2 regions of the Erythrobacter sp. S57(2025) genome follow, and region 2 is predicted to be linked to the other one. Evidence: predicted binding sites of a transcription regulator. Region 2 holds the regulator's gene; the other holds the start of a gene.
The links. Region 2 encodes LexA, which represses DNA repair genes until DNA is damaged. Its sites were predicted from a motif close to GTTCCNCNCTTGTTCT; they were not measured.
Positions count from the first base shown of each region.

Region 1: recA (recombinase RecA) is a predicted target of LexA. The motif match lies at 5,422-5,437, and genes of this name have one in related genera.

Region 1 is NZ_CP200299.1:854,985-864,205, forward strand. It holds gene AC0V6N_RS04095 (alpha/beta hydrolase family protein) at 1-1,460, opposite strand, end outside; gene smpB (SsrA-binding protein SmpB) at 1,602-2,084, shown strand; gene AC0V6N_RS04105 (DUF2062 domain-containing protein) at 2,233-2,826, shown strand; gene AC0V6N_RS04110 (response regulator) at 2,931-5,399, shown strand; gene recA (recombinase RecA) at 5,548-6,612, shown strand; gene alaS (alanine--tRNA ligase) at 6,871-9,221, shown strand, end outside.
Region 2 is NZ_CP200299.1:1,103,699-1,112,919, reverse strand. It holds gene trpD (anthranilate phosphoribosyltransferase) at 1-830, shown strand, start outside; gene trpC (indole-3-glycerol phosphate synthase TrpC) at 837-1,625, shown strand; gene moaC (cyclic pyranopterin monophosphate synthase MoaC) at 1,792-2,289, shown strand; gene AC0V6N_RS05335 (molybdopterin molybdotransferase MoeA) at 2,286-3,470, shown strand; gene lexA (transcriptional repressor LexA) at 3,680-4,363, shown strand; gene AC0V6N_RS05325 (ComEC/Rec2 family competence protein) at 4,392-6,659, opposite strand; gene gltX (glutamate--tRNA ligase) at 6,737-8,137, shown strand; gene AC0V6N_RS05315 (citrate synthase) at 8,182-9,221, shown strand, end outside.

The DNA of each region.
Region 1 (9,221 bases), 250 kb from region 2:
TTGCGGCCCCATTCGCCATATCCGGCCCTGCGGAATGCTCCTGTTCGGTTAGTTGAGCCTCTGAAATTCGGCTGGAACACCGCATAGCCACGCGAAGCAAAAGCCTGCGCCCACCAGTCAAACTGTTCGCGATCATAAGTGTGAGGCCCGCCATGCGGCAGCATGACCACCGGTAGATCCTTGGCCTCGCGTCCCGGCGGAAGGGTGAGGATACCGTCCATCTCCATCCCATCAGCGGCGGTGTATTCAAAGGTTGAAAACTCGCCGACATGCTGTGGCTCAATGGCTCTGCGTTCATAGGCAAAAGCGCGCGCGGCCAAATTGTTGACGTCAACGGTAAACCAGCTGCCGCTGTCGCCCGATCCCGTTGTGCGAACGATCACATGATCGAGGCCATTGCTCCAGTCCATCATATCCATATTGAACGCGCTGAAGGCCTGCTGAATTCGGCTGGCTGCCTCTGAATCTTGGTCGTTAAAGAATACTGGCCGCGGGTTTGCAGCGTCCTCGCGATAGCCGGTGAGGTGGCCGGTCATTTCGTCGAAATACAATCGGTCGATGTCCACTTGAGGCAGGAATTTTTTCGGCGAACCGCCTGCCAATGGCACTTCAAAACGCAGAGTCTGATTGTCTTCATTGGTTTCGAAATAAATGACGCTTTGGCCATCTTTACCCAGCCCGATCAACCCGCTGCGACCGCTTTGCGTGCGGCCTTCGGCAATAACATCGCGGTCGGCATTGCGAATATCCCAGGTGCCTGAATTTCGGCTGATGTCATAGGTTACAGCAACCTCGCCATTGGCATCGACCAGCCAGTCATTATCGTGGTCAGTATCGGCCGCCATGGCGATCCGCTGGGTCTTTCCATCCAGCATATCGACCCGGTACAAAAACGGGTGTCCATGGCGAAAAACATATTCGTTGCGCGTGCCACGCGACAATTCGAGCGCCCCGAAAAATCCATACCAGCGCCCATCAATCTGACGCAGCCCGTAATTGCCAAAGATCGCGCTGACCAAGTTACGTCGATCATCGAAAACGGTAATGCTGCTTGATGCATCGCCGATTGGAATGACCGAAGCGATAGAGAATTCGTGCTTGTCAGCAGCGAATGCGTACCCCAAATCCTCGGTGATCGAATAGGTTAGAAGGATGCGGTCTTCGCCCACCCAGTCAAAGCTGCGCACCTTCATGTCGTTGACGTTTGTGCGCAAGATAACCTGATCATTTTCGTCAAAGGCCACCAGCAACCTTGTGCCTCTGATCGTCATCAAAGCAGCGATGCGCGTACCCGAGGGCGATAAAGCGGCGTTCTCAATTTCAGGCAATTGGCCATAGGCGCTCAATGGAGGCATATCTTGCGGTGAGGATTGCGCGGAAAGACGAGTTGGCAGGGCTGCAATCGCCAAAGCGAGCCCAATTGTTGCGGTGATGCCAAGAATTCGCTGCAAGATCTGCATTATGACTTCATCCCCCTGTCGAAGCATTTGAGTAAAACATGGCGTAAGTTCGCTGCAAAAACAACATGCTTGGCGTTTGATTTGCGCAGACAAACTGATCGCTTTTCATTCGATGCGTGATTGCGTAGATGCGCTCAGATTATGGCTCGCCCAAAACCCGAAACTTTCGACAAGCAAAAGACCGTCGCGGAAAATCGCCGTGCGCGGTTCGACTATGCGATTGAGGATAAATTCGAAGCTGGCCTCGCTTTGCAGGGCACAGAGGTAAAGGCGCTGCGTGCTGGGCAGGCAACGATTGCGGAAAGCTATGCCGAGGTGCGCGATGGAGAGGTTTGGCTGATCAACGCCAACATCCCTGAATACAGCCACGGCAACCGCCTGAATCACGAACCGCGCCGCCCGCGCAAATTGCTGTTGAACACCCGTGAGATCAACAAGCTGTTCGGCGCTGTCGAACGCAAAGGCATGACGCTGGTGCCGCTGTCTGTTTACTTTAACCGCACGGGCCGCGCGAAGGTCGAATTGGCGCTGGCGAAGGGTAAGCAGGCGCATGACAAGCGTCAGACTGTTAAAGACCGCGATTGGAAGCGTGACAAAGCTCGTCTGATGCGTGACCGCGGCTAGGGTGAAATAACGCGCGCGATTAACCCACTGGTCAGGCGCAAATCGCTACCCATATAGTCATTCATGGCTGCCCATTGTTTCTTTATCGCTTTTGCCTCGGAAGCGCGCTTGTGTTTGCGCGCATCTGGGAGCAGTAGCGCACACTGATATGGCCACCTCGCAATCCTCCAGCGCTTCAGCGCGTATCGCGGCCTGGTTCTCGCGCTACATGCCAAAGCGTGAAGAGATGGCGCGCAATAAATATTTGCGACCGATTGCTCATCGTTTCCTCTCGCCAGAGTTATGGCGGTTCACCCGTCGCTCGGTCCCGCGCGGAGTTGCCCTTGGCCTTTTCGCAGCGTTTATCATTCCTGTGGGGCAGATTTTTCTGGCGGCATTTCTCGCGCTTCCGGCACGGGCAAATGTCCCGCTTGCGGCGCTGGTCACATTCGTCACCAACCCTCTCACTATCGCGTTTTGGGCGGTGGTCGCAAACCGGGTCGGGCAATTCATCCTGCGCATCGACGCCGCGACAGCCGGTGTCGCAACCGAGCAACTGGAAAGCGGCGCATGGCAATGGGTCATCGACGCATTCGAAGTCGCCGGTGTCACAGTGGTGGGCTTCTTTGTCCTTGCGGTCCTCGCCTCTTCGGTCGGTTATCTTCTTTCAAGCGCGATTTGGCGCGTGGTCATTGCACGAAGGCGGGCAAAACGGCTGAAACGGATGGAAGAGCGGCTCGACCAGAGGCTGAACGCAAACTAGGCTTCTGCTAAGGGCGATCGCTTGCGAATCTGCCTACATTGTAAATGAAGTCGAGCGTGAACACTCATATTCAAACCCTTACTGGCTCCAAAAGCAACGCAACCATGCTGGCAGGCATTGGGCTTGCACTGGTGCTGAGCGCAGGGGCGGTTTTCCTTGTCACTGCAAATGCGATGATCGCAGGCGCTTACAGCTTGGGTTTGCTGGTGCTGCTGTTCGGCGTGTTTGCTTCAGGCCAGAAGGGCACTGCGGCTGAAGAGAGCGAAGCGTTTGCGCCTGATTGGTCGGTTACCGTCGCCGCGATAGAGCATGAAGGCCAAGCCATCGCCATCACTGACCGAGCGAACCGAATGGTGTGCGCGAACCAAGCGTTCATCGATGCTTTTGGCGCAGGCAGTGCACCACCGTCACTGCCGCTTGATCGTTCCGCACTCGAAGCCGTCACGCGGCTTGCCAGAGAAGCATGGCGCGATGGCAGTGGGCAGATCGAAGAGCTTGAAGACCAAAGCGAGCGCAATTGGGGTGTTGCTGCAAAGCGTGCGGGGCGGGGCGATGATCATCTGATCTGGCGTTTTGTTCGCAATGTCGATGGCGCTGGGCAGTCGCTGTCTGATATTGATCTATCCGGGCCGTTTGGCGTTATGCTCAGCCGTGCAGGGATCGAAGCCGCGATGACTGGACCCGACGGAGCCATCCGCAGCGTGAGCACTGGGTTTGCCGAGCGAGCCTCTGGCGATGCGACAGCGACTTTGGCGGGACAGGATTTTGCTGCATTGCTGCGGGCAGACGACCGCGAACGCATTTTCTTCGCGCGCGAAGGGCGAGCGGGCACCCCGCAAACCTTGATCGATGTGCCATTGGTTGAACCTGCGCAAGCGGGCACTCAGCCCGGCCCGGACGATGGTGCATCGCTTATGCTCTTGGTCGATAGCGGCGTTGGCATTGGCGGCGGCTGGGATGGATCATCACAGGCCGGCGTGGCGCAGCTGGAGGCTTTGCTCGCGCAACTCCCACTCGGCCTTGCCATGACAGACCGCGATGGCCGGTTCCTATTTGGCAATGATGCGTTCCTGCGCTCCATCGGACGCAAGGATCGCGGGCTACCGGCATTCCCAACCGATCTGGTCGTGAAAGAGGACAAGGCTGCGCTTTCTGACGCCGTGCGTCGCCATGGGCGCGGTCCTGCGACCAGCGGCGATATGGCACTGCGCCTTACAGCTCAGCCGGATGAACCCGTTTCGATGGGGCTTGCCGGTGTGCGGGGCTTGGGCGAGGCATCGGTATTGTTGATGCTGGTCGATTCATCTGAAGAGACACAGCTCAAACGCCAGGTTGCTCAGGCAACGAAGATGCAAGCGGTTGGCCAGCTTGCCGGCGGTGTTGCGCATGACTTTAACAATGTGCTCACCGCTATTATCGGCACGTGCGATCTGATGCTGCTGCGGCACACGCCCGGCGACAGCGATTATGACGACATCCAGCAAATCCGCGCGAACTCCAACCGCGCTGCATCGCTAACGCGCCAATTGCTCGCCTTTTCGCGCCAACAGACATTGCGGCCTGAAATTCTGCAACTGCCCGACGTGGTGAGCGAGGTAAGCCCGCTCATTAAACGGTTGCTGGGTGAGAAGATCGCATACTTTGTCCAGCATGATCGCAATCTGGGGGCGGTAAGGGCCGATCCGCAACAGCTTGAACAGGTCATCATGAACTTGGCCGTCAATGCGCGCGATGCGATCAATATGAATGGCGCGCATGGCGGAGCGGGCGGCAAAGGCATGAGCGGCGCGGGCAAAAGTGGCACCGGTGAAGCGCAAGGGCGCATCACTCTGCTCACCCGCTCAATCCCGTCCACCGAAGTGATCAAGCTGGGATCAGAAGTGCTGCCAGCGGCCGACTACACCGTGCTGATCATGCAGGATAATGGCGGCGGCATTCCCGATCATGTTCTGCCCAAACTGTTCGAACCATTCTTTACGACCAAGGAATTGGGCAAGGGCACAGGCCTTGGGCTTTCGACCGTTTATGGGATCGTCAAACAGTCGGGCGGCTTTATCTTTGCGGACAATCTGTCTGATGCAGGCGGCCGCCAGGTGGGCGCGCGCTTCACGATCTACTTCCCCGTCCACCACGGCGAAGTGCCCCGCAAAAAGCCGGAGCCTGAACTTACCGAGAGCTCTGAATGGTCAGTGGGCGGCCGCGTACTTCTGGTCGAGGATGAAGACATGGTGCGCGCCGTTGCAGAGCGGGCGCTCTCACGGGCGGGCTATGAAATCACCGCCTGCCCAGATGGGGAAGACGGTCTTGCCGAAATCACCAAGGGCGGCGAGTTTGATCTGGTGGTCAGCGACGTTGTGATGCCCGGCATGGATGGCCCAGCGATGGTCCGCGCTATCCGTGAGCTGCGCCCCGATCTGCCAGTGCTCTTCATGTCTGGTTATGCTGAGGAAAACCTGCGCAGCGAAATCGACATCCCCGATATGCACTTCATCCCCAAGCCTTTCAGCGTCAGCGCAATCAGCGATAAAGTCGGCGCAGTGATGCGTCAGGCCAAGGCCGCACAAGACGCCTGAAGACCCATCGAAAAATAATTTTGTTCCACTCTTGTTCTATGAGAACAAATGGGATACATGCTGTTCCAACAGGGGGCGGCAAGAGGGTCTCTCCAAACGGTCGGTCAAAAGTTTTAACTGGCCCTAGGCAAGCGAAGGAGTGCATGCGATGGCTACGCAACTAAAGCTGGTAGAGAAGGAAAAAGGCGTGGATCGTCAAAAGGCACTCGACGCGGCGTTGTCACAGATTGACCGCGCTTTTGGTAAGGGTTCAGCGATGAAGCTGGGCTCAAAAGAAGCGATGCAGGTCGAATCAATTTCAACCGGTTCGCTTGGGCTTGATATTGCGCTTGGCATTGGCGGTCTGCCTAAAGGCCGCGTTATCGAAGTCTATGGTCCAGAAAGCTCTGGTAAGACGACGCTTGCGCTGCATGTGATTGCAGAGGCGCAAAAAGCGGGCGGCACAGCGGCCTTTGTGGATGCAGAGCACGCGCTTGATCCGGTCTATGCGAAAAAGCTGGGCGTCGACATTGATGAATTGATCGTCTCGCAGCCTGATACAGGCGAACAGGCGCTTGAGATCACCGACACTCTGGTTCGCTCCAATGCTGTTGACGTTTTGGTCGTCGATTCGGTTGCGGCTTTGGTGCCGCGCGCTGAGATCGAAGGCGAAATGGGCGATTCGCATGTGGGTCTTCAGGCACGCTTGATGTCGCAGTCGCTGCGTAAGCTCACCGGCTCTATCAACCGTTCAAAGTGCATGGTGATCTTCATCAACCAGCTGCGCATGAAAATCGGTGTGATGTATGGCAACCCTGAGACGACGACGGGCGGCAATGCGCTTAAGTTTTACGCCTCTGTCCGCTTGGATATCCGCCGCACGGGTCAGATCAAGGACCGCGACGAAGTGATCGGCAACTCGACCCGCGTCAAAGTGGTCAAGAACAAGGTCGCTCCGCCATTCAAACAGGTCGAGTTTGACATCATGTATGGTCAGGGCATCTCCAAACGAGGTGAAATTCTCGACCTTGGGGTGAAAGCCGGCTTGGTTGAGAAATCGGGCAGCTGGTATTCCTATGACAGCGTGCGCATCGGCCAAGGTCGCGAGAATTCGAAGACCTATCTCGCCGAGAACCCAGAAGTTTGCGACAAGTTGGAAGCCGAAATTCGCGGTAAAACCGACGAGGTCGCCGAGGAAATGATGACGGGCCCGGACGCGGACTCCGACAGCTGATCCTCAAGCGGGTATTGGAGCAGGCTTGATAGGCCCGCTCACCCGGACAACCGGAATACCGGCATGAACCCATCCTCATTCATTTGAGGGACGCGGTTCCTGCCGGTTTTTCGTGTTCGCTTTGGTTTTCGGCTTTGGGTGTCAGGTGAGTGTGAACTGTGTCGAATGGACGCCACATGCGCAGTCATCGACGCAGAATGTCGCAAGGCGTGCTCGCTTTGTCTTGTCGGGCACCGATCCATTGCTTAACTGGCGATCATGACTTCGACTAACGACATCCGCCGGTCCTTCCTCGACTTTTTCGCGGGCCAAGATCATGCGCCAGTGCAAAGCGCCCCGCTGGTTCCCTACAACGATCCGACCTTGATGTTCGTGAACGCAGGGATGGTGCCGTTCAAGAATGCCTTTACCGGGCTCGAAACCCCGCCAGCGCCACGTGCGACCTCCTCGCAAAAATGTGTGCGGGCAGGTGGCAAGCACAATGATCTCGACAATGTCGGCTACACTGCGCGCCACCACACTTTCTTTGAGATGCTCGGCAACTTTTCATTCGGCGATTATTTCAAAGAACAGGCGATCCTGAATGCCTGGACCTTGCTCACCAAAGAATGGGGCCTCGCACCCGATAAATTGACCGCCACAATTTACCACACCGATGATGAGGCGTTTGACCTGTGGCGCAAGATTTCGGGCCTTCCCGAAGAGCGCATCATTCGCATCTCAACCAATGACAATTTCTGGTCGATGGGTGAGACCGGCCCTTGCGGTCCATGCTCGGAGATTTTCTATGATCACGGTGACCACATTCCCGGTGGACCTCCCGGAAGTCCAGACGAAGATGGCGACCGCTTCATCGAAATCTGGAACTTGGTCTTCATGCAGTTTGATCAGGCCGCTGATGGCACGCGATCTGATTTGCCGAGCCCTTCGATCGACACCGGCATGGGCCTCGAACGCATCGCTGCGGTCATGCAAGGCGTGCACGACAATTATGACACTGACACATTCAAGGCTCTGATCGCCGCATCTGTGGGGATGACGGGTGTCGAAGCAACTGGCGACAACACTGCGTCGCACCGGGTGATCGCTGACCATTTGCGCTCAACATCGTTCCTGATGGCCGATGGCGTGCTCCCATCAAATGAAGGCCGCGGCTATGTCCTTCGCCGGATCATGCGCCGCGCGATGCGCCATGCCCACTTGCTGGGTGCAAGCGAGCCATTGATGCACCGTTTGGTGCCATCACTCGTTACGGAAATGGGGCAGGCCTATCCTGAACTGCAGCGCGGGCAGGACCTGATCGAAGAGGTGTTGCTGCGTGAAGAAACGCAGTTTCGTAAAACGCTCGAAAAAGGTCTCAAGCTGCTCGACGAAGCGACGGGCACAATGGGCGAGGGCGGTGAGCTTGATGGCGAAACCGCCTTCAAACTCTACGACACATACGGCTTTCCCTATGATTTGACCGAAGACGCGTTGAGGGCGCGCGGCATTGCTGTCGACCGCGCCGGTTTTGATGTCGCTATGGAGCGCCAGAAACAAGCTGCGCGGGCCGCATGGAAAGGCTCCGGCGATGCGGCGTCTGGCGAAGTGTGGTTCGATTTAGCAGAACGCGAAGGCGCCACCGAATTCACCGGATATGTTGCCACCTCTGGCGAGGGCACTGTGGTGGCTATCGTCAAAGATGGCGCGGAAACTGATGCGGCATCTGCAGGCGATGAGGTCGTCATCCTCACCAATCAAACACCGTTTTACGGAGAGAGCGGCGGTCAAACCGGCGATATGGGGCGCATTTCAACTCCTGATGGCTTTGCTGCCGATATCACCGACACAAGCAAGCCACTTGGCCGGTTGCACGCTCATCACGCGACGATCACCGCGGGCAGCGTGAAGGTTGGCGACAATGTCCAGCTCGAGGTTGATAGCGCGCGTCGTAGCGAAATTCGCGCAAACCATTCTGCGACGCATCTTGTCCATGCGGCTCTGCGCAATCAGCTTGGCAATCACGTGACCCAAAAAGGTTCGCTGGTGGCGCAGGATCGTTTGCGGTTCGACTTTTCGCATCCAAAGGCGCTTGAGCCCGCTGAAATTGCGGCGATTGAGGCGGAGGTGAACGCCGAGATCCTTGCGAACGAACCGGTTGCAACGCGCCTTATGAGCCCGGACGATGCTGTGGAAGCGGGCGCATTGGCGCTGTTCGGAGAGAAATATGGCGACGAGGTTCGCGTGCTTTCGATGGGCCGAGCAGGCGGCGATGGACGCAATTACTCGGTGGAATTGTGCGGCGGTACGCATGTCACAGCCACAGGCGATATTGGCTTGTTCCGGATCATCTCAGAAAGCGCCGTATCCTCTGGCATCCGCCGGATCGAAGCGCTGACAGGCAATGCTGCGCGCAGTTGGCTGGTCGAACGCGAAGAGGCGCTCAAGTCGGCGGCGAGTGCGATCCGCGCGACCCCCGATGAAGTGCCCGCGCGTATTGCGGCCTTGTTGGATGAGCGAAAGCGGCTTGAGAAAGAGCTAGCCGAAGCGAAGAAGGCCTTGGCCCTTGGCGGTGGTGGTTCCGGTCAAAGTGTTGGCGCTGCTAGTGGGGATGAGGACGTCGCTGGCAT
Region 2 (9,221 bases):
GCGCCCTTCGCGCTCGGTTGATCCCGATTGATGCGCCCGAGGGCTCCATCGACGTATGCGGAACCGGCGGCGATGGGCACCACACGCTCAATGTCTCCACCGCCGTAAGCCTAGTTGTCGCGGCTTGCGGAGTGCCCGTGGCAAAGCATGGCAACCGCGCCGCCTCATCCAAAGCGGGCGCGGCAGACACGCTGGAAGCGCTGGGCCTCGACATGGATGCGGCGGGCAAGACGGCGGAGAAGACGCTCGCAGAGCTGGGCATCTGTTTTCTGTTTGCAAAGAACCACCACCCCGCAATGGGCCGCATCCAACCCATCCGGCTTAAGATTGGTAAGCGCACGATCTTCAACTTGATGGGTCCGCTCTCCAATCCTGCTGGCGTGACCAGTCAGCTGATCGGGATCGCGCGCCCTGCCTATGTGCCGATCTATGCAGGCGCGATGGCGAAGCTTGGCACGGGCCGCTCCTTGATCGTCTCCGGCGATGAGGGGCTGGATGAATTGAGCCTGGCAGGCGGAAATGAAGTCGCCGTCGTCACCGGCAATGCGTTTGAGATGAACCGGGTCCACCCATCCGAGGCTGGCCTGCCCAATTCCCCCATCGAAGCCATTCGCGGCGATGATGCAACCCACAATGCCGCCGCGCTAAAGGCTCTGCTGCTCGGCGCGCCGGGACCCTATCGCCAAGCGGTGCAGCTAAATGCGGCAGGCGCGCTGATTGTCGCTGACAAGGTGCAGGAATGGGAAGATGGCGTTGCCATGGCAGCAGAAGCGCTCGATTCAGGCCGAGCGCTCAAACTGCTCGAAAACTGGATCGAACTGGCAAAGTAAGGGCCCATGAATAAGCTCGAAGAAATCTGCGTCAATAAGGCGAGCGAAGTGGCCGCGCGCAAACCGGCAACCACTGTCGCTGCGCTAGAGGCGGCGGCGAGTGAGCAGTCAGCCCCGCGCGGTTTCGAGGCGGCTTTGCGTGCCAAGTCAGAAACCGGCTTTGCGCTAATCGCGGAGGTCAAGAAAGCAAGCCCGTCAAAGGGCCTGATCCGTGCCGATTTCCAACCCGCTCAGCATGCGCGCGAGTACGAAGCGGGCGGCGCAGCTTGTCTGTCCGTCCTGACCGATGCACCCTATTTTCAAGGGCATGAGGATTACCTCGTGGCCGCGCGCGCAGCCTGTGCGATACCTGCCTTACGCAAAGATTTCATGGTCGATCCGTGGCAATGCCTTGAGGCACGCGCGATTGGCGCTGATGCGATCCTGATTATCGTTGCCGCGCTTTCGGACGCGCAAATGCGCGAGATTGAGGCGGCGGCGCGCGAACATAGCATGGACGTGCTGGTCGAGGTTCATGACGAGGCCGAGATGGAGCGTGCCCTTGCGCACCTCAATTCGCAGCTGATCGGGATAAACAATCGCGACCTCAAGACATTCACCACTTCGCTTGAAACCACAGAGCGCCTTGCGCCAATGGTGCCGGACACTGCGCTGCTGGTTGGCGAGAGCGGAATTGCGAGCCACGAAGACTGCGTACGTCTTTCGAAAAGCGGTGTGCGAACCTTCCTTGTCGGCGAAAGCTTGATGCGCGCAGATGACGTGGCTGAGGCGACCCGGACGCTGCTCAACGGATAAGTGGACCGCTTTCTTACAGCCCGCCAATTTGGCATGGACAGGGCATGCAGTGGACAGCAATCAAAGCTTGGTTCTATTCCTTTAGAAGCCACCGTCTGTGCGGTGGTGATTTTTCTTTCCCAGGACCGTGTAACATGCGGTCCATGTCTCACCTAAGGCACTGAAAATGAACGATCTCACTCATATCGGCAAAGACGGCTCAGCGCGCATGGTCGATGTGGGCGGGAAAGTGGAAACGCACAGGGTCGCGATAGCCTCTGGCATCATCACCATGTCACCCGAAGCGCTCACCGCAATCCGCGAAGGCAACGCGCCAAAAGGGGACGTGCTGGGCACCGCCCGCATCGCCGGGATCATGGCCGCCAAACGCACGGGCGAGCTGATCCCGCTGTGCCATCCGCTTGGACTGGAAGCGGTCAATGTCGACTTCGCGTTTGAGGAAGCTGATGGCACTTGGGGCGTGCGCGCCACCGCCACCGCCTCACTTACGGGCAAGACGGGCGTGGAGATGGAGGCGATGGTGGCCGTCTCAACCGCGCTGCTCACCATCTACGACATGGCCAAAGCGATCGACAAAGGCATGGTGATCGGTGAGGTCCGACTGATCGAGAAGCGCGGCGGCAAGAGCGGCACTTGGCGAGCGGATGGGAAGGCTGTGGCTTGAGCGAGCTACTGGACCTTGAAGAGGCGCAGGCGCGGCTGCTCGCCCTCGCGCCGACGCTCGGGGAAGCCGTCGTGCCCTTGGCTCCCGGTACAGGCATACGCTACCTCGCGCGCGACGTGGCTGCCAAACGCACGCAGCCCGCAGCCGACCTCTCAGCCATGGATGGCTATGCGCTGGCCCCCGGAGACGGACCATGGGAGCACGTTGGAGAGAGCCGCGCAGGCGCTCCGTTCACGGGAGTGCTCGAAGCAGGGCAATGCACCCGCATCTCCACCGGAGCGCATGTGCCAAGCGGTGCAGACCGCGTGCTGATCCAAGAGGATGCGACACTTGACGGCATGATGGTCATGGCGACCGAGATGCCCTCTCCCGGTCAGCACATCCGGCGCGCAGGCTTCGACTTCGGTGAAGGCGACACGCTGCTCACCAAAGGTTCAGCCCTCACCCCTGCTGCAATGGCACTGGCGATCGCGGCCGGGCATGGCGAAGTGCCGGTGGTGGCCGCGCCCAAGGTCGCTGTGCTCGACAGCGGTGATGAACTGGTGCCCGCAGGAGAGCCTCTCGCCGCGCACCAGATCCCGGCAAGCAATGGCGTGATGCTGGCGAGCATGGTGGCTTCCTATGTCGGCATGCCCACCATGCTTGGCCCCGTTCCAGACGATGCCGCCGCGCTTGCCACCGCGTTGCGGCGGTCGGCAGACTGCGACATCCTCATCACATCAGGCGGCGCATCTGTGGGCGACCATGACCTCATCCAGCAGGCACTGCGCGATTGGGGCGCCGACATCGCGTTTTGGAAGGTTGCGATCAAGCCAGGCAAACCGCTGATGGTGGCGACACGGGGGAAGCAGGTCATACTGAGTCTGCCGGGTAATCCGGTATCGAGCTTCGTGACCTGCTTCCTGTTCGCCCTGCCCCTGATCGGGGCGGCCATGGGAGCTGGGGAGCCGCTGCCGCAAAGCACTCCGATGCGAGCCGCGCACGACCTGCCTGCCACCGGCAACCGGCGCGAGTTCCTAAGAGGGATCGCTATGGGCGGCGAAGTCAGCCTCGCGGCATCACAAGACTCAAGCGCAATACGGTCACTGGCAACGGCAAATTGCCTGATTAACCGCCCGGCCAACTCACCTGCGAGCAAGGCTGGGGACCTCGTTCCTGTCTACAACCTCCAAAACGGCTGAGTTCTGCGGGGTTTGGTGATCTGAGGCGCTTGACTTGGCAATTGAAGTTGCCTACTTGTTCTACATCCGTTCACCATATAGGTGCGCGAGAGAGTGCCTTGTAATGCAGCTTTCCGTGTGAATGGGCGCTGCCTCTGAGGGCGCGACAAGTTTGGCACTTTGCAGCGTTTGCGCGCTGCGCGACGAGTGCGCCTTTACGGAGTTTGCCCATGTTAACGGCAAAACAGCATGAACTGATCCGCTTCATCCAGCAGCGTCTGGAGGAAACAGGGGTTTCGCCCAGTTTTGAAGAGATGAAGGAAGCGCTTGATCTCAAGAGCAAGTCGGGCGTTCACCGTCTGATTTCAGCGCTTGAGGAACGCGGCTTCATCCGTCGTCTCCCCAACCGCGCCCGCGCTTTGGAAGTGATCAAGCAACCTGAGGATTCGACACCTGCACCGCGTGCGAGTGCGCCTGCGATGTCGGCACGAGCGCCAGCAGCTAACACTAACGTGCCCGAACCGGCCAATGACGTGATCGACATTCCGCTTCATGGCCGGATCGCAGCAGGTGCGCCGATTGAGGCTCTAGAGGGGCAAAGCTCGCTTCCCGTGCCCGCGGCTCTGCTTGGCCCCGGTGAGCATTATGCGCTTGAGGTATCTGGCGATTCGATGGTCGAGGCAGGCATCTTCGATGGTGACTTTGCTCTGATCCGCCGCACCAACACGGCGCGCGATGGCGAGATTGTGGTTGCGCTGGTGCGCGGCGAAGAGGCAACGCTCAAATACCTCCATAAGGATGGCGGGCTTGTAAGGCTCGATCCGGCAAACGCCTCCTATGACCCACAGGTTTATGGCTCGGGCGAAGTGGAAGTTCAGGGCAAGCTTGCAGGCTTGCTACGTCGCTATCACTGATACGGTGTTCGCGGGGACAGGTGCGGCGCTAGTCGTCCTCCCCGCGCCACCAACCATGCTCACCCTGCTTGCTAGAGACGCTGGTGACTCGTTCATTGGTCAGATCAAGTGCAAGGCCTCCTGTTCGAATGAGCATGCGACGATCCGCCTTCAGCCAGCGCGGTGAACAAGAGCGCGGCAAAAAGCGGTCAGCCACCACGATGTCCGCGCGTTCACAGGCAGCGGCCAAAGAGCGCTCCTCGATCATCTCCCGATTGCGGGCAAGCAATAGCGACCAATCCCGCCCTCCTCGCGTGATCTCGACTGTGCAGAATTCAGGAGAACAGCGAGCTCCCTCCCACTGCGCCAAAGGCACAGGCTCACTCGTCACGCTGGAAAGCTCAAGCAGGTTGTCACGCGAATAGGAAGAACGGCTGTCGCGCAACGATAGCAAACTCCTGCTTCCGTCAGCGTTTGGAATGGTGATCCCCACATGCCGCCCCTCCCGTCCGATAAGTACGTCTGGAATAGGCGTTGTTAACAGCATGAGGGTCGCAACAATTGCAGGAGCAAAACCAAGCAATCGCGCTCGCCCATTCCATAGCGCAAGCCACAGGCCCCCGCCGACAAACAGCGCGATCGTCAAATAGCTCATCTGCGGCATCAGCTTTACCGAACCTGGCTGCTCTGCGGTGAAATGCGCAATTCCAAGCAAAAGGTTCAATGACCCCTCTGCCAACCACCAAAATGGCGCTCCCAGCCCCAGCAGATCGAAGAACAATGCAATCGCAATGAGAGGCATCGAAATGAAAGTGACCAGCGGGATAGCGATGACGTTAGCAAAGGCGCCGTAGACTCCTGCGCGGTGGAAGTGGAACAGCACGATGGGCATCAATGCAATTTCAATGACCAAGCCAGTGACGAACAGCATAAAGACGCCGCGCCCCGTTCGTTTGAGCCACGGCTCTTCGCGTGGCGCCATAAAGGCCTTTACCGGAGCACTTGAATGAAGCGCCACGATCGCAAGCACAGCTGAAAAGCTCATTTGGAAACTGGGCCCAACAACGCTTTCAGGCCACAGTAGCATGACAAAAACGGCTGCTGCCGCAACCATACGCAATGACAAAGCGTCACGCCCCATCGCCAAAGCGATTAGCACCAGCATTGCCGCAACGCATGCTCTGACCGTGGGCACCTGAGCTCCTGTAAGAAGTGTATAGCTCACCCCGGCCAACGCGCCGACAGCGGCGGCGGCTACTGGCAAACGCACTCTCAATGCCAAGGCCGGGAATAGAGCCAAGAGCTTGAGCGCCACGAAATACGCTCCAGCGATCACTGCACTGACATGCAGCCCACTAATCGCCAAAAGATGCGTTAGTCCAGCATCGCGCATGGCCTCTTCGTCGGCTTCGACGATTGCCCCCCGGTCCCCGCTAGCAAAGGCGGCGGCGATTGTGCCTGCTGATCCCTCGACATTGTCACGTACATGGGCAGCAATCTGACGTTGAAGGAAACCGATGGCTGGCCTGCCATCAGGGGCTTGAACGACCTCGATTGCACCCAATAGACTGCCTGTGCCGGCCAGTCCTTTAAACCAGGCGGCGCGAGCAAAGTCATAACCGCCGGGTAACATTGGGCTTGCTGGCGGCATTAGTCGGACGCGCATCTTGAGGATCGCACCCTCGCGCAAGACTTTCGCTCCGTCGCCTTGTGAATACTCGGCCTCAACTCGCAAGGCCTCTTCTAACGGCACGTTGATCCGTATCTTGCGGCTTTGCGCCGTTTCCGCGTCGCGCACCGCCATTGTTAATCGGATACGGTCTTGGGCAGGTTGGTCCTGCCGTTCCAGCACATAGCCCTGCACCCGCTCAATCATTGGGCGTTCGATCGGCTCAGCTCCGACCATTTCGGATCGCAGCCACACAATGCTTATGCCCAAGGCAAACAGTACTGAACACGCGATCACAGCTCGGCGCAGATGCCCGCGCCCATCATCCTCGCGCCACATTGCGAGCGCAAAAAGTGCCAATAAGAACGCGCTCCCCATTGCCGCCATCCATTGCCACGGCGTTTGGAGCGCAAACCAGGTCATAATCCCTGCGCCGAACACCACCGCGAGCCAAGGGGCACGGTCAAAGCCGGCCCCTGCCAAGAACCGCTCAGCAGCATCGGCTCCAGCGCTTGCAATGCTGGACAATCCGCCGCCCCTTTGCCACAGGCGGCGCGTTGCCCCATTGGGGCTTGGCAAAGGTGTGTCCTTGGCAGCAATGCTGCTTTCAGGCTCGCCAGCAATCGGTATTATCGGCGCATCAGCCATCAGCCATGTCCCCCTCGGAATACCCCCTTGGGCTTGGCCTGATCTAAGACGCTCAAGTGAATAGGAATTTTGCAGCTATGGCAAGCCCACACGCAAAGACAATTGTGACCCGCTTTGCGCCTTCGCCCACAGGCTTCTTGCATATTGGCGGCGCACGCACGGCCTTATTCAACTGGCTGTATGCTCGTCACCACGGCGGCAAAGCGCTGCTTCGGATAGAGGACACCGACAAGAAGCGCTCCACCCAAGAAGCGATTGATGCCATCTTGGATGGTCTCGATTGGATGGGTCTCGACTATGACGACGCGCCTACTTTCCAGTCTCAGCGTGCTGATCGGCACGCCGAAGTTGCGAACAAACTTCTAGAAACGGGTCACGCATACAAATGCTTTGCAACGCCTGAAGAGTTGGAAGAAATGCGGTCTGAGCAACGCGCGAACAAGCAACCCATGCGCTATGATGGGCGCTGGCGTGATCGCGACCCGTCTGAGGCATCTGAAGGCGCTAGCTACACGGTGCGGATTAAGACCCCACTTGATGGCGAAACGACCATTCAAGACGAAGTGCAAGGCAGCGTATCAGTAAAGAATGTAGAGCTTGATGATTATATCATCCTGCGAGCTGACGGCACACCGACCTATATGCTCGCAGTAGTGGTTGATGATCATGATATGGGCGTCACCCATATCATTCGCGGCGATGACCACCTCAACAATGCGTTTCGACAACTGCCAATCTACGACGCAATGGGTTGGGAACGACCGACTTATGCGCATGTCCCCCTGATCCACGGCCCTGATGGGGCAAAGCTGTCTAAGCGCCACGGCTCATTGGGCGTAGAAGCTTATCGAGATGAAATGGGCATACTCTCGGACGCCCTCTTTAACTACCTGCTGCGCCTTGGTTGGGGTCACGGTGATCGCGAAGAAATTACGCGTGCAGAGGCAATTGAGCTGTTTGACCTATCAGGCGTAGGCAAAAGCCCGTCGCGTTTTGACATCAAAAAACTTGAAAACTTGAACGGGCACTACATTCGGGAAACCGACGACGCTGTATTGGCACCGCTAGTGGCAAGCCGGATCGAAGGTGCATCCGATGTCGAACTGCTGGCTAAGGCCATGCCAGTTCTTAAAACTCGGGCGAAGAACCTTGATGAACTTGCTGAAGGAGCAGGCTTTTTATTCGCAAGCCAGCCTCTTTCCATGACCGAGAAGGCGGCAAAATTGCTAGATGATGACGGTAGAGCACGCCTGTCCAAGATTTATGCTGCACTTGCGAGTGAAAATAACTGGACAATCGAGGCTCTCGAAGCCACTACGAAGTCGCTTGCAGAGGAACTGGAACTGGGCCTTGGCAAGCTGGCGCAGCCAATGCGTGCTGCACTCACTGGGACGACTACATCGCCCGGCATTTTCGACGTTCTGGTCCTTCTTGGACGGGATGAATCCCTGGCACGGCTCGACGCGCAAAAGGCGTAAGAGCCGATCAAAGGCAAAAAAGAATTTAGGGCAGGAGACTAACCTTGGCAGATAAGCATGCGAAACTGGAGCTAAACGGGAATACGTTTGAATATCCCGTTCTTGAGGGCAGCACTGGCCCCGATGTCATCGATATTCGCAAGCTCTACGGCCAGACCGGCGCCTTCACCTTTGATCCGGGCTACAAATCCACCGCTAGCTGCGAAAGCGCGCTGACCTATATTGATGGTCAGGAAGGTATTCTGCTCCACCGCGGCTATCCAATCGGCCAGTTGGCAGAGCACTCCAGCTTTATGGAAGTGGCCCACTTGCTCCTCAATGGCGAATTGCCCAGCCAGGATGAGCATGACGAGTTTGTTCACACCATCACTCGCCACACGATGCTGCATGATCAGCTCAACACCTTTTATTCAGGCTTCCGCCGCGATGCACACCCGATGGCAATCATGTGCGGCGTGGTTGGAGCGCTGTCTGCGTTTTATCACGACAGCACGGATATTTCTGATCCAGAGCACCGCAAAATCAGTTCACACCGCTTGATCGCCAAGATGCCAACGATCGCGGCGATGGCATATAAGTATGCGGTTGGTCAGCCTTTCATGCAGCCCAAGAATGACTTGAGCTACACCGGCAATTTCCTGCGCATGACCTTTGGCGTTCCGGCCGAGGAATATGAAATTCACCCTGCCATTGAAAAAGCGATGGATCGGATCTTCATCCTCCACGCTGATCACGAGCAGAATGCATCGACTTCTACTGTGCGTCTTGCAGGGTCTTCAGGTGCGAACCCCTTTGCCTGTATCGCTGCGGGCATTGCCTGCCTGTGGGGCCCAGCGCATGGCGGCGCGAACGAGGCGGCGCTCAACATGCTACAAGAAATTGGGACGCCTGATCGTATCCCGCACTATATTGAGCGTGCAAAAGACAAGAACGATCCGTTCCGCCTGATGGGCTTTGGTCACCGCGTTTACAAAAACTACGATCCACGCGCGACCGTTATGCAGAAGACACTGCGCGAAGTGTTTGAAGCTTTGAAGACCACCGATCCGGTGTTTGAAGTTGCGCTTCAACTCGAAGAGCTCGC